4 regions of the Fusobacterium sp. FSA-380-WT-3A genome follow, and region 3 is predicted to be linked to each of the others. Evidence: riboswitches for the same ligand, from Rfam matches in the RefSeq annotation. Region 3 holds a riboswitch; each other region holds the start of a gene.
What was found. Region 3 has a riboswitch for lysine ahead of HF862_RS03810 (Na+/H+ antiporter NhaC family protein). Riboswitches for the same ligand answer to the same signal wherever they lie in the genome.
Positions count from the first base shown of each region.

Region 1: linked by a shared signal. The riboswitch ahead of lysA (diaminopimelate decarboxylase) and the one ahead of HF862_RS03810 (Na+/H+ antiporter NhaC family protein) in region 3 are both predicted to bind lysine.
Region 2: linked by a shared signal. The riboswitch ahead of HF862_RS06425 (aspartate kinase) and the one ahead of HF862_RS03810 (Na+/H+ antiporter NhaC family protein) in region 3 are both predicted to bind lysine.
Region 4: linked by a shared signal. The riboswitch ahead of HF862_RS01180 (Na+/H+ antiporter NhaC family protein) and the one ahead of HF862_RS03810 (Na+/H+ antiporter NhaC family protein) in region 3 are both predicted to bind lysine.

Region 1 covers NZ_JABAFQ010000001.1:157,216-160,821, forward strand. The annotation lists gene nrdD (anaerobic ribonucleoside-triphosphate reductase) at 1-1,268, shown strand, start outside; lysine riboswitch at 1,350-1,523, shown strand; gene lysA (diaminopimelate decarboxylase) at 1,622-2,929, shown strand; gene HF862_RS00715 (amidohydrolase family protein) at 3,056-3,606, shown strand, end outside.
Region 2 covers NZ_JABAFQ010000009.1:25,071-28,676, forward strand. The annotation lists gene HF862_RS06420 (aspartate-semialdehyde dehydrogenase) at 1-648, opposite strand, end outside; gene HF862_RS06425 (aspartate kinase) at 672-1,877, opposite strand; lysine riboswitch at 1,988-2,161, opposite strand; gene HF862_RS06435 (M20 family metallopeptidase) at 2,321-3,514, shown strand; gene HF862_RS06440 (hypothetical protein) at 3,525-3,606, shown strand, end outside.
Region 3 covers NZ_JABAFQ010000003.1:146,753-150,358, forward strand. The annotation lists gene HF862_RS03810 (Na+/H+ antiporter NhaC family protein) at 1-1,296, opposite strand, end outside; lysine riboswitch at 1,451-1,624, opposite strand; gene HF862_RS03815 (ribonuclease HII) at 1,827-2,435, shown strand; gene HF862_RS03820 (YraN family protein) at 2,455-2,829, shown strand; gene HF862_RS03825 (zinc ribbon domain-containing protein) at 2,813-3,031, shown strand; gene HF862_RS03830 (ComF family protein) at 3,003-3,606, shown strand, end outside.
Region 4 covers NZ_JABAFQ010000001.1:243,153-246,758, reverse strand. The annotation lists gene HF862_RS01190 (esterase family protein) at 1-204, opposite strand, end outside; gene HF862_RS01185 (acetyl-CoA carboxylase biotin carboxylase subunit family protein) at 222-1,415, opposite strand; lysine riboswitch at 1,625-1,796, shown strand; gene HF862_RS01180 (Na+/H+ antiporter NhaC family protein) at 1,910-3,493, shown strand.

The DNA of each region.
Region 1 (3,606 bases), on a different contig from region 3:
TTAATGTTCCTACTTCTTGGGAATCAGAGCAAATAATACTTGCTTATTTAAAAGTTAGACAAACAGGATTGGGAGCTTTAAAAATACCAGCAATCTTCCCTAAATTATCTTATATAGTTGTAGATGGGTACAACTTAAAAGAGGGAGACCCATATTATTATATAACTAAAGAAGTATCTAAATGTATAGCACATACATATTATCCAGATTTATTATTCTACTCTAAAGAAGATTATGATGCAGGAAAATATTATGCTAGAATGGGTTGTCGTTCAAGAGTAAATCATGAATTTAAAGAAAATGAAAAATATCAACAATATGGAAGATTTAATTTTGGTGTTATAACATTAAATTTACCTCAAATATCTCTAGAAGCTTTAAGACATAAGGAAACTGATGTAGTAGAAACATTTATGAAATTACTAGAAGAGAAAAAATCTCTTATGAAATTAGGAATTTTAAAAAGATATGAAAATGTTAGAAAGTTAAAAGCTAAACAAGCACCTATATTATTCCAATATGGAGCTATTGCTAGATTACAACCAGATGAAACAGTAGAAAAATTATTAAAATCTGATAGAGCTTCTGTGTCATATGGATTTTTAGGAATAGATGATTGTGTAAGAATACTTACTGATGATAAACAAAACATATCAAAGCCAGCTGGAAAAGAATTAGGTCTTAGAATAATGAAAGAAATAAGAAGACAAGCTGATGAAATAAAAGAGGAAACTGGATTACCTGTATCAGTTTATGGAACTCCAGCAGAAGCTAGTATAGCAACATTCTTTAATGCAGATAAGAAAAATTATAGTGATGTAATGCCTGAATGGTTATTAAAAAGAGAATATTATACAAATTCTTTCCATTTCTCATCAGAGTTACCAATAGATGCTTTTGATAAAATAGATACAGAAGCTCCATTTATTAAATATTGTAATGGAGGAAACATAATGTATGTTGAAAATGGAGGAAAAACTTATAACTCTGATGCAATATTAGAACTTATGAAATATGCTCATGATAAAGGAATAGAATATTTTGCAGTAAATACAGTATCAGATGTGTGTTTTGAATGTGGATATACAGGAGAAATCTCTTATGACGAACATACAGCAAAATATAAATGTCCTCAATGTGGTAATGAAGAGGGAATGAAAATGAAAATTCAAAGAAGATGTTGTGGATATATTTCAAATTATAATATTACTCACGCCTTAGAAGGAAGAATGAAAGAGATAAAAAATAGAGCTATTCATGTAAAATAATAAATAGATTATATAAAAAATATTTATAATTTATATTATACAAATTAATAAAATTTAGATATACTTTTATGTAAAAGAATTTAAAAAGATAGAGGAGCAAATGATAAGAGTAAAATTATTTTAGTTTGACAAACGGAGAATAATTTGAAAGGAGATTTTGCCGAAATAAAAATGAAAGTCAAAACATTTTTATTGGTAAATTAGATAATATCTATTTTACTGTCATTGAAATTTCAATGGAGGGCTATCAAGTAAGTTATCTAAAATATAAGTAATTATTTTTAATAGGTTACTAAAGACAGTCTGAAATTGAAAAGACTGTCTTTTTTTATGAAAATTTTGGAGGAAGTTTTATGAGATATTTTGGAACAATGAAAAATAATAATGGAATTCTTGAGATAGGTGGAGTATCAGTAGAAAAACTTGCAAAGGAGTATAAAACTCCATTATATGTTATGGACCAAGAATTGATAGAAAGTAATATAAAAAAATATATAGAAAATTTTAAATCGGAAAAATTTGAAACAGAAGTAGTCTATGCTTCAAAAGCTTTTTTATCGAAAGCTATGTGCCAAATAGTTGAGAAGTATGGATTAAGTATAGATGCAGTTTCTGGTGGAGAATTATATTCTATAAAAGTTTCAAAATTTCCTATGAATAGAGTCCATATGCATGGAAATAATAAAAGTATAGAAGAGCTTGAAATGTGTCTTGATTGGGGAATTGGAATAGTAATATTAGATAATATAAGTGAAATAGATAAATTAGGAACTTTAGCTAAAGAAAAAAATAAAAAAATAAGAGTCATGTTAAGAATAAATATAGGAATAGATGCTCATACCCATGAATATATAAGAACATCAAAACATAGTTCTAAGTTTGGAGAATCTATATTTGATGAAAATATTTATAGTATAGTAGAGAAAATTCTTTCTTATGAAAGTTTAGAATTTTTAGGATTTCATTGTCACATAGGTTCACAAATATTTGATACTAAAGCTTTTCATGAGGGGATTGAAACAATGATAATGTTTACTAAAAAAATATCAGAAAGATTTAATATGGAAATTCCTGAAATGAATTTAGGTGGAGGTTTTGGAGTTTATTATGTTGATGGAGATGTAGAAGTAGATATTGAAAAATTTATGAAATCTATGATAGAACATATTGAAAAAACTTTAGAAAAAGAAAATATGACTTTAAAGAAAGTTTCTATAGAACCTGGAAGAAGTATTGTGGGAAATGCTGGGGGAACTTTATATACAGTTGGTGGCATAAAAAATACATATGGTGGAGTTAAATATGTGTTTATTGATGGAGGAATGACAGATAATATAAGACCAGCTTTATATCAAGCTAAATATGAAGCTATTGTTGCTAATAAACTTAATCAAGAAGAAAATGATATAGTTACTATTGCAGGAAAATGTTGTGAGTCTGGAGATTTAATAGGAAAAGATATGAAAATAGCCAAAGCTTCAGAAGGAGATTATATATTTGTCCCTACAACTGGAGCTTATGGATATTCAATGTCAAGTAATTACAATAAAGCTACAAGACCAGCAGTTGTGTTTGTAAAAGATGGGAAATCTTATTTATCAATTAAAAGAGAATCTTTTGAAGATTTGGTAGCCAATGATGTATTTATAGAAATAGAATAAGTAAAAAAAACAATATGCGGAAATTATTAAAATATGATATAATTATTTTATAATACAACTTAGATATACAAATAAATAAAGAAGGGAGGAAAGTTACAAGATAAAAATGTAACTTAAAATTAGGATATGAGAACAGTAATAAATCACGGATTAGTTATAGACCCAAAAAATAGTGTGTATGAACCACTAAATATTGCAATAGAAAATGGAAAAATAGTAGAATTATCTCATGAAGTGTTAATAGGAGATAATGAAATAGATGCTATGGGAATGTGTGTTTGCCCAGGATTTATAGATATTGATATGCATGAAGTTTTAACTGATGGAACAACACCAGATAGAGAAATATTTAAAAGAATGTTATCAATGGGAGTTACTACAGGAATAGGTGGAAACTCAGGAATAGGAGTTTCTAATCCAAAGGAGTTTTTAGATGGAGTAGATGAAGGACATCCTATTAACTTTGGAATGTTATTACCTCATGGGATACTAAGACAAAAAATTGGTGTTGACAGATATGTAAGTCTTGAAAATGACCAAGTGGAAGAAATGTATGAGATAGGTAAAAAAATGATGAAAGATACAGGATTACTGGGAATTAGTTTTGGACTTAGATATGTTCCTGGAATAGATTTCAATGAGATGACAACTCTTGGAAGATTAGGACAACATAAAGT
Region 2 (3,606 bases), on a different contig from region 3:
AAGTTCTAATATTTTTCTTGTTTCATTTATCATTTTTATTTCTTCTTTTGTATATCCGTTATCCATAAATACATCTATATGAGGTAAACAGTTATTTACAATTTGATGTGGATAAACTTTAGGAGCTAATCCTTTTAATCCATTTTGTAAATCCTCTACACCTTTTTGTCCTGTACCTGATACAGCTTGATATGTATTATATATTACTCTTTTTAATCCATATTTTTCAGCTAAAGCTTTTAATGGAGCCATACATTGAATTGTTGAACAGTTTGGGTTTGCTATAATTCCATGATTTGTAAACGCTGCCTCTTTATTAACTTCTGGTACAACTAATGGAACCTCTGGGTCCATTCTCCAAGCTGAAGAGTTATCAACTACTAAACATCCTTTTGAAGCTGCTATTGGAGCATATTTTTTACTTATATCTCCACCAGCTGAAAATAGAGCTATATCAATCCCTCTATCAAAACTATTTTCTGTTAATTCTTCTACTGTATATTCTTTTCCTCTAAAAGTTATTTTTTTACCAGCACTTCTTGCTGAAGCAAATAAATATAACTCTGTTATTCCTAAATCTCTTTCCTCTAAAACTTTTAAAAATGTACTTCCCACTAATCCTGTAGCTCCTACAATAGCAACTCTCATATTTATCCTCCTCAAATTATTCTCTATAAATTAAATTCTTCTGCTACTACTTCTACTGCTTTATTTATATCTTTTCTTTCTATACTACATGAAACACTTATCTCTGATGTTGTTACTTGATAAAAATTTATTCCTGCTCTACTTAAAGCTGAGAAAAATTTACCAGATACTCCAGAGTTATTTATCATTCCTACGCCTACTATTGAAATCATTGCTAAGTTATCATTATATCCTAACTCTATACAAGGTAATTCCACTTTTATTCTTTCAATAGCTTGGTCTAATAAATATTTTTCTCCCTCTACACAACTAAATGATATTTTAGCTTTATTATCATTTGAAACATTTTGAGAAATCATATTTATATTTAATCCTACTTCATTAATTATTGTAAATATTTTTGCTATTTTTTCACTAGAATAATTAATATTTGAAAGAGTTGTTACTATTATCTCTTTTGTTATACTAATTCCTGTTACTAATTTATCCTCTAATACGTCATTCATATCCATTATCCAAGTTCCTCCTGTTTCACTTAAAGTTTTTCCAACAAAAATAGGTATATTATATTTTTTTCCAATTTCTACAGCTCTAGTTTCCATAACTCCAGCTCCTAAATTAGCCATTTCCATCATTTCTTCATAAGAAATTTTATCTAAAAACTTAGCATTTTTATAAAGTCTTGGGTCAACACTATAAATTCCCTCAACATCTGTATATATTCTACATTCACATTTTAGAGAAGCAGCTAAGGCAACAGCACTTGTATCTGAACCTCCCCTTCCTAATGTAGTTATATCTCCGTGGTCATTTATTCCTTGAAATCCAGCTACTATAACAACATTATTATCTTTTAAATATTCTTCTATTTTTTCTGTATCAATATTTTTGATTTTACTTTTTGTATGAACTCCTACAGTTTTTACATTAGCTTGATACCCTGTTAATGATACAGCTTTTTGTCCCAAAGAATTTATAGCTATTGACAATAGAGAAACTGTTTGTTGTTCTCCTGTAGATAAAAGTGAATCTAGTTCTCTTTGATTTGGTGAATCAGAGATTTCTTTTGCCATAGCAATAAGGGCATTTGTTGTTTTTCCCATTGCTGAAGCAACAACTATAATTTCATCATATTTTGTTTTCTTTAAGTTCACTACATATTCAGCTATTGCTTTAATTTTTTCAATAGTTGCTACGCTAGAACCACCATATTTTAATACTACTCTCATATATTATCTCCTTTTTTATTTTAAAATAAAAAACCAACAGACTTATCTGTTGGTTTATATTTCATTTTGAGATAATATAATTTATTTTTAGTATCACAACAATGAATAACACAACAGAAAGCACAACATTGAATATCAATGACAGTTATATGGATATTCTCCATATTCCCAACCTAAAAATCCTCCCTATAATTTTTAGATTTCGGCAAAATCCCCTTTCATTATATCTCAAAGTTAGGTAACTCAACATAATTACTTTTGTCATTTGCTCCTCAATCCGTTTCTTATTTTATTGTTGTCATTTTATAACAATTTCTATAAAAAATAAAATATAAATTTTATATCTTAAACTATATATTATATAAATTTATTTTTTATAATTTTTATTGTTTTATAGATTTTTTTTTGCTATAATTCTTATTAATTAATTTATGGAGGTTTTTATGAATAATTTAATTTTAAATAATATAGATAAATTTAATGATTGGTTTATAAAAGTTAGAAGAGATTTACATAAAATCCCTGAGTTAGATTTTGATTTACCAAAAACTACAAAATATATTTCTTCAACTTTAGATGAACTTAATATAAATTATAAAACAAATATTGGAAAAAGTGGAATTGTAGCTGATATTCCTGGAAAAGATTCTACTATTACCATTGCTTTAAGAGGAGACATTGATGCCTTACCAATATTAGAAAATAATGATTTTGAATTTAAGTCTGAGCATGTTGGAAAAATGCATGCTTGTGGACATGATGTTCATAACACAGTTTTATTAGGAGTAGCCAAAATTTTATCAGAAATAAAAGATGAAATTCCTTGTAATATCAGACTTATTTTTCAACCAGCAGAAGAAACTACTGGTGGGGCTCTTCCAATGATAGAAGAGGGAGTTTTAGAAAATGTAAATGCTATATTTGGACTTCATGTTGACCCTTTTGTAAATGTTGGAAGTATAGGTATTAAATATGGACCTATGTTTGCTTCTTCTTGTGGAGTAAAAATAAAAGTTATAGGAAAAAGTACTCACGGAGCCTTTCCAAGTGAGGGAGTTGATGCTATAGTTACTACAGCTCAAATTATTAGTTCTATCCAATCTATTGTTTCTAGAAATACAGATGCTAGAGATTCTGTAGTTATAACTTTTGGTACTATTAAGGGAGGAACAAAAGAAAATATAGTAGCTGGAGAAGTTGAAGTTACAGGAATTTTAAGAACTCTTTCTACTGAAAGCAGAGAATACAATAAACAAAGAATTAAAGAAATGAGTGAATTTGTAGCAAAAGGATATGGAGCTACAGCTATTGTTAATTTTAGAAATAGTTATAATGCTTTAATAAATCATGATGAATATGTGGATATTGTCAAAGAAGTTGGAAATGAAGTTTTAGGAAAAGAAAATGTTATTACTAAAAAATATTCAGAAATGGGGGCAGAAGATTTTTCTTATTATCTTGAAAGAGTTCCTGGAGCTTTCTTTTATTTAGGTGTTAGAAATGAAAGTATTGGAGCTTGTGAGCCATTACATAATGACAAATTTATGATAGATGAAAATGCTATTAAAATTGGAGTTAAAATCCAAATAGCTAATATTTTCAAAGCTTATGAAAATTTAAAAAATAATTTAAAATAAAGGTGAAAATATGTGGGAAATCTTAGAAATAATCTTTTTTATAATATTATTAATATTTATTTTTCAAAATGTGAAAAGGAGAAACAAAATTA
Region 3 (3,606 bases):
TATAGAAAGAAAATTGTATTTCATAATATCTGTTGGCCTAAATTCATAAAGAGGGTAAACAACAGAAGCTATTCCTGTAAAAAATACAGTATAAGTATGCCAAGGAATAAATTGAGAACCAAAAACTCCCATAGCATCACTAAAACATCCATTTCTTAGACGTAATTTATATTTTTCCTCTTCACTTCCCTCTACAGTTTCATCAACTAAATTTTTTATTATTGGTCCTATAGTAACTATTTGAGCCATCTCATCAGCTAAAGCTACATTTCCTAATATAGAAAAAACTCCATTGTAAAACATTAGTTGTCTTACATTTTTAGATATTCTTTTTACTATTCTTGATAATGGTTCAAAAGCATTAATACTTCCCATAATTCCACCAAAAGCTGTTATCCACATCATCATTATAATAACACTTGCTCCAGCACTTGAAAAACCTGTGTACATTAAATCTAAAAATTCTGAAATATTTGGAATTGTTCCTGATATTAAACCAAATACTAGAGAGCTAATAATTCCTATAAAAAGACAAGCTAATGTTGGAAAACCTTTTATTGCTGATATTAAAACAAAAATTAAGGGTAAACACATATATAAAGGTACTCCATCTTTAACTTGATTCAAAAGAATAATTGCCGACTCTCTTTCAGACTTTAAAACTTCCCAAACATTATCAGGAATTTGATTGATAGCCTCATTTACATTTCCACTTATATTTGGTAATCCCATCATAACTGATACTACATAAAAAGTTATTATCCCAACTATAAGACATCCTAAAGACCAAACTCCTTGATGTCTTATTCTATGTATAACTTCTACTTTTTGTATTCCAGAACTTACAACTGTAGTATCTGAAATAAGCCCTATATTATCACCGAAACAAGCTCCTCCAGCAATAGCCCCTAAAGTTAATAGAATATTTCCACCAACTATATGGTTTAACCATAAAAATATAGGAGCACAAGCTGCAAAAGTTCCCCAAGATGTTCCTATTGTAATAGATAAAACACTTGTAACAATTATTCCTGTAACAGCTATTGTTTTTCCTGTTAAACCTAAATTTAAAGACATAATAATTATTGAAGCTCCTACTCCACTAGCCATAAAAGCTTCAGCCATAGCATAGGCTAACATTAAAATAAAAAACACTAACTGAATTTCCTTTACACTATTTACAGCTTTTTCTACAATTTCATTAAAAGAAAATTTTTCAGTTAACCAAGCAATTATTGCTACATATATAGTTGAAATTGGAGCTGCTATCAAAAAGTCCAATTTTATACCAACCATTAAAATTCCTAATAAAACAATAGGAGATAATTTTAATACCTCTATAAAAACTCCTCTTCTCTCGTTGTTTGTCACTTAATCCTCCTCAATAAAAAAGCCTTATATTATTAAAATATAAGGCAGAAAATATAAAATAAACTATATAATTTATAATCTAATTGATAGCTCTACACTAGTAAACTAATGTCAGTCTTATAGATGTTCTCTATAATCCCAAGTGTCTAAAGTTAGCTCTTTAAACCTTTCGGCAAAATTCCCTTTCAATAATAATCTATGCTTGCTAAACTCCTATTATCTAATAATGTCTTTTGCAACCTCTACCTTGAAAATATTAAATTGTCCAATACATATAATAACATTTTTTATATTTATTGTCAATTTTGTTTTTCATTTTCTTATTTATTTTTCTTTCTATGAATGTTATAATTAAATATAAATTTATTTTGAAAAGAATTTAATAAAATTAAAATACTTATTCTACAAAAATAAAAATTTTAAAATTAAATTAATATAAAGTTATAGGAGAAAAGATGAGTAAACTATATAAATTTGATATTGAAAAAGGAAAAATAATTTTAGGAGTAGATGAAGCTGGAAGAGGTCCATTGGCTGGCCCTGTAGTAGCTGCTGCTGTAAGAATAAGAGAATATCATGATTTTTTTGAAGATATTAATGACTCTAAAAAATTATCAGAAAAGAAAAGAGAAAATTTATTTGAAAAAATTTTAACTTTTTGTGATGTTGGAATTGGAATAGCTACTGTAGAAGAAATTGATGAGGTTAATATTTTAAATGCCACTTTTTTAGCTATGAATAGAGCTATTGAAGATATTAAAAGCCAAAATATTGATTATGATATTGTTTTAGTAGACGGAAATAAATTAATAAAAAATTATAATGGTAATCAAGAGTGTATTGTAAAAGGTGATGGAAAATCTTTATCAATAGCTACAGCTTCTATAATAGCTAAAGTTACAAGAGATAGAATAATGTTAAAATTTTCAGAAATATATCCTGAATATCATTTTGAAAAACATAAAGGTTATGGAACAAAACTTCATAGAGAAATTTTATTAGAAAAAGGACCTCTAGAAATTCATAGAAAAACTTTTTTAAAGAAAATTTTATCTAACTCTTAAGAAAAAAGTTAGGTTTAAAATGAAAAAATTTTTAAATAAAAGAGTTCAAGGAGAATATTTTGAAAATTTAGCATTAAATTTTTTAGAAAAAAAAGGTTTTCAATTAGTAGAAAAAAATTTTTATTCTCATTTTGGAGAAATTGATTTAATTTTAAGAAAGGACAATCTAATAATTTTTGTAGAAGTAAAAGAAAGAAGTAATCAAAAATTTGGAAATGGTTTTGAAGCTATTTCTAAGAAAAAATTAAGAAGAATGTTTTTAAGTGCTAATGAATTTATAGCAATAAATAAACTACAAAACTTTAATATCCGATTTGATGCAATAGCATTTGATGAAAATGGTAAATGTTATTGGATTGAAAACATATTGTGGGGTGATGAAATTGGATTTTAGATGTACAAAATGTGGAAGCAGCGATTATTATGTAAAAACAGCAATTTTTCCTGAAAAAGATTCAAAATTAAAAGTTGAATTTGGAACTTACTATCTAAAAATTTGTTCTGATTGTGGATATACAGAAATTTATTCAGCTAAAGTTGTTGATAAAGAACTTAAGAAGGTGAAAAATGTTCCAGAACCTAAACCTGCACCTTAGAAAATTTTTCTTTAACAATAGATGTAGTGTCTGCAATAATCTTCTATCTAACAGTGAAATATATATTTGTAATAATTGTAAAGAAAATTTTTTACATAATAATTCATTAAAAAAATTTAATGATGTATACTATATTTTTAACTATGATAAAAGTTTCAGAAATTTAATAAAAAACTATAAATTTCAAAATAGAAAATATATTGGATTTTTCTTAGGAAAACTTATAGAAAAAACTTTAAAAAAAGTGATAGAAGAAAATAATATAGATGTTATCATTCCTGTTCCTTTAAATAAAAAAAGATTATTTTCAAGAGGATTTAATCAAGTATCCTATACTTTAGATATTTTAAATATAAAATATCATGATGCAGCGAGAATAAAAAATACAAAACATATGAGTCATTTGTTGGATAAAAATTCAAGAAAATTTAATATAAATAAAGCTTTTTATATTCCTTTTCAAGTGGAAAATAAAAATATTTTAATAATAGATGATGTAATAACAACTGGAAACACTATAAGAGAATTAAAAAAAGAAATAAAAAATAGGGGAAAAGTAAAATCTATAACTGTCT
Region 4 (3,606 bases), on a different contig from region 3:
TATACTATCAACACAAAATAGTTGAATTTTTCCCTCTTCTATATAATTTTTTATACACTCAACCATTCCAAATCCTTCATAATCAAAAAATCTTCCATCTTGAGCCGGAAAAACCACACAAGGTTTTCCACTATGTCCATAAACTTTAAACTCCATATCTCTTCCTAAAGAATGGCTGTATTCTCTATAATAAGCTATATGCATATTCTCTCCCCCTTTTTCTAGTATTGTTTTAAGTAATCATTTTCAAATTCTAGGCATTGCTCTAATGTTTCAAATCTTGCAGTAATCATATCATTTCCCATAGCTGCAGAAAATACATCAGGCATTCTTTCTATCATCACTATATTATTTTTATATTTTTCTAAAATCTCTTCTCTTGAATTTACATAATTATGTTCATCCCTTCTTGAAGCATAAATACAATGATATGGTCTTGAGTTAGGGTCAAATCTTCCTTCATCAAAGCAAATCATATTTGCCCAAATTTGATAAACATCTATATTGTTAGCAAAATTCATCATATCAGGAGTATATCCTCCAGGTGGACGCATATTAACTTCTAGACCTAATATTTCTCCTTTTTTTGCTAATCCTGGTTTATCTTCCAAAAGTCTAAAAAATTCACAATGGAAAAAACGACTATTTGTATCAAAAGTTTGGACAGTTTTTCTACCAGTTTCTTTTAAATCTTCTGGGATAACCCTATAAGAATAATAACTAACATCTTTTTTCTCATTTACAATATCCATAATAGGAATAGGATAAGCATGAGCAGTTTCGAAAACTATTTCTTTTTTACTATTTACTATTCCATCATATGAAAGTAACTCTCCATTTATAAATTCTTCCATTATGTATTCCACTTGTTTATCATATGTTTCATAGAAAAAATTAAATTCTTCATTACTATCAAGTCTATAAGTAGCAGCTGCTCCAACTCCATTATTTGGCTTTACAATTACAGGATAACCAACTTCTTCAATAAAATTTAAAGAATTTTCATAATTATCAACTATATGATAACGAGCTGTTTTTACTCCTGCCATAGCATAAAACTCTTTCATTTTACTTTTATATTTTATACCAGCTATTCTATCATTTTTTAATCCTGTATTTACATTAAAATCTGTACGAAGTTTAGCGTCTCTTAATAGCCAATATTCATTGTTACTTTCTATCCAATCAATTTTTCCATATTTGAAAGCAAAGAAAGCACAAGCTTTGTAAACTTCATCATAATTTTCTAATGATGAAACTTTATAATATTCATTAAGAGAATTTTTTAACTCTGGAGATAAACTGTCATATTCTGCGTCCCCAATCCCTAATATATTAACTCCATTATTCTTCAATCCTCTACAAAAATTCCAATAACTTTTTGGAAAATTTGGAGATAAAAATATAAAATTCATCACACTCACCCCTTTTTTTAAATATTAACATATATTATCATATATTTTTAGTATATTCAATATATTTTTTTATAACTTTATAAAAAATTACAACAGTTTTATATGATAGATTATATTTATATTTTTTATTTATTTTATAAAAATATATTTTTTAACTTTTGTATTGACTTTTATATAAATAAGTAGTATAATGCACAAAAGTAAATAAGCTAGAGGATAGAGGTTGCAATTTTCAAGAGTAATCTAAATGTAAAAAGTTGGTGAACTGTTATTTAGACAAAAGGGGAAATTGCCGAAAGAATTATACTACACCATATAATTCTTGGGCTATTACAAAATATGTAATAGACTGTCACAAATTTGTGGAGAGCTATCAAAGTAAATTAGTTTTATCATTATCACTAATTGAATATAACTCATTTTTGTGAAGCCTCATGTTAATTGTGGCTTTTTTTATTTGTCAACATTAATTTTTTATAAATATGGAGGGTTTTATGAAAAAAAGTTTTATTAGAAGCATTTTAATATGCTCAATGTTTTTACTGCTATCTGTCTTTTCTTTTGCTGGAGAAGAAACTTATCAACCAGCACTTTATTCTACATTTTGGTCATTAGTACCACCTGTAGTAGCTATAGTTCTTGCTCTTATAACTAAAGAAGTTTATAGTTCTTTATTTATAGGAATAACTGTTGGAGGTTTATTCTATTCAGGATTTACTTTTGAAAAAACTGCTACTCACATTTTACAAGATGGATTTATTTCAGTTCTTTCAAATAGTTATAATGTAGGAATTTTAATTTTCTTAGTTGTTTTAGGAACTATGGTTTGTCTTATGAATGCAGCTGGGGGGTCATTAGCTTTTGGTTTGTGGGCTAGTAAAAAAATAAAATCTCGTATATCAGCTCAACTTGCTACAATATTATTAGGTTGTTTAATATTTGTTGATGACTATTTTAACTGTTTAACTGTTGGAAGTGTTATGCGTCCTGTTACAGATAAATATAATGTATCTCGTGCAAAACTAGCTTATATTATAGATTCAACAGCAGCTCCAGTATGTATCATTGCTCCTATTTCTTCTTGGGCAGCAGCAGTTACAGGATTTGTTCCTGGAGAAGATGGATTTTCTATATTTATTCAAGCTATCCCTTATAATTTCTATGCTCTTCTTACAATTTTTATGTTAGTGACATTAGTTATTTTTAATGTAGACTATGGACCAATGAGAATTCATGAAGAAAATGCTTTAAAAGGAGATTTATTTACAACTGCTGACCGTTCATTTGTTACAGAAGAAGTTCAAGAAAATAAAAAAGGTTCTGTATTAGATTTAGTAATTCCTATTATTTTATTAATTATTTGTTGTGTAATTGGAATGGTTTATACTGGAGGATTTTTTAGTGGAGCTACATTTGTAGAAGCTTTTTCAAGCAGTGATGCTTCATTAGGACTTTCTTTAGGAAGTATATTTGCTATGATATTAACAATAATTATTTATTCTGTAAAAAGAGTTTTAAGTTTTCATGACTGTATGGGTTGTATTCCAGAAGGATTTAAAGCTATGGTTCCAGCTATAATAATTCTTACTTTTGCTTGGACTTTAAAAGCTATGACTGATAGTTTAGGAGCAGCTCCTTATGTAGCTCATTTTATGGAAACTTCAGCTAGTTCTTTAATGAATATGTTACCAGCTATTATATTCTTAGTTGGTTGTGGACTTGCTTTTGCTACTGGTACTTCTTGGGGAACATTTGGAATTTTAATTCCAATAGTTGTTGCTGTATTTGATGGTGACCATCAAATGATGATAATAGCAATTTCTTCTTGCATGGCTGGAGCTGTTTGTGGAGACCACTGTTCACCAATTTCTGATACTACTATAATGGCTTCTGCTGGAGCTCAAAGTAATCACGTAAACCATGTTTATACTCAATTACCTTATGCTCTAACTGTAGCTGCTATATCTTTTATTTCATATATTATTGTAGGATATACTAGAAATTTATTTTTAGCTCTTCCTTTTGGAATGATAGCTCTTGTAGTTATTTTATTAGTAACAAGAAAAAGACATATCTAATTTAACATAATAAAATAATAAAACAAAATGTTGATTATAAATTAATTTTTTATAATCAACATTTTTTTCATTACTAGATTTTATTAAAAAAATATGATAAAATATTCTGTATT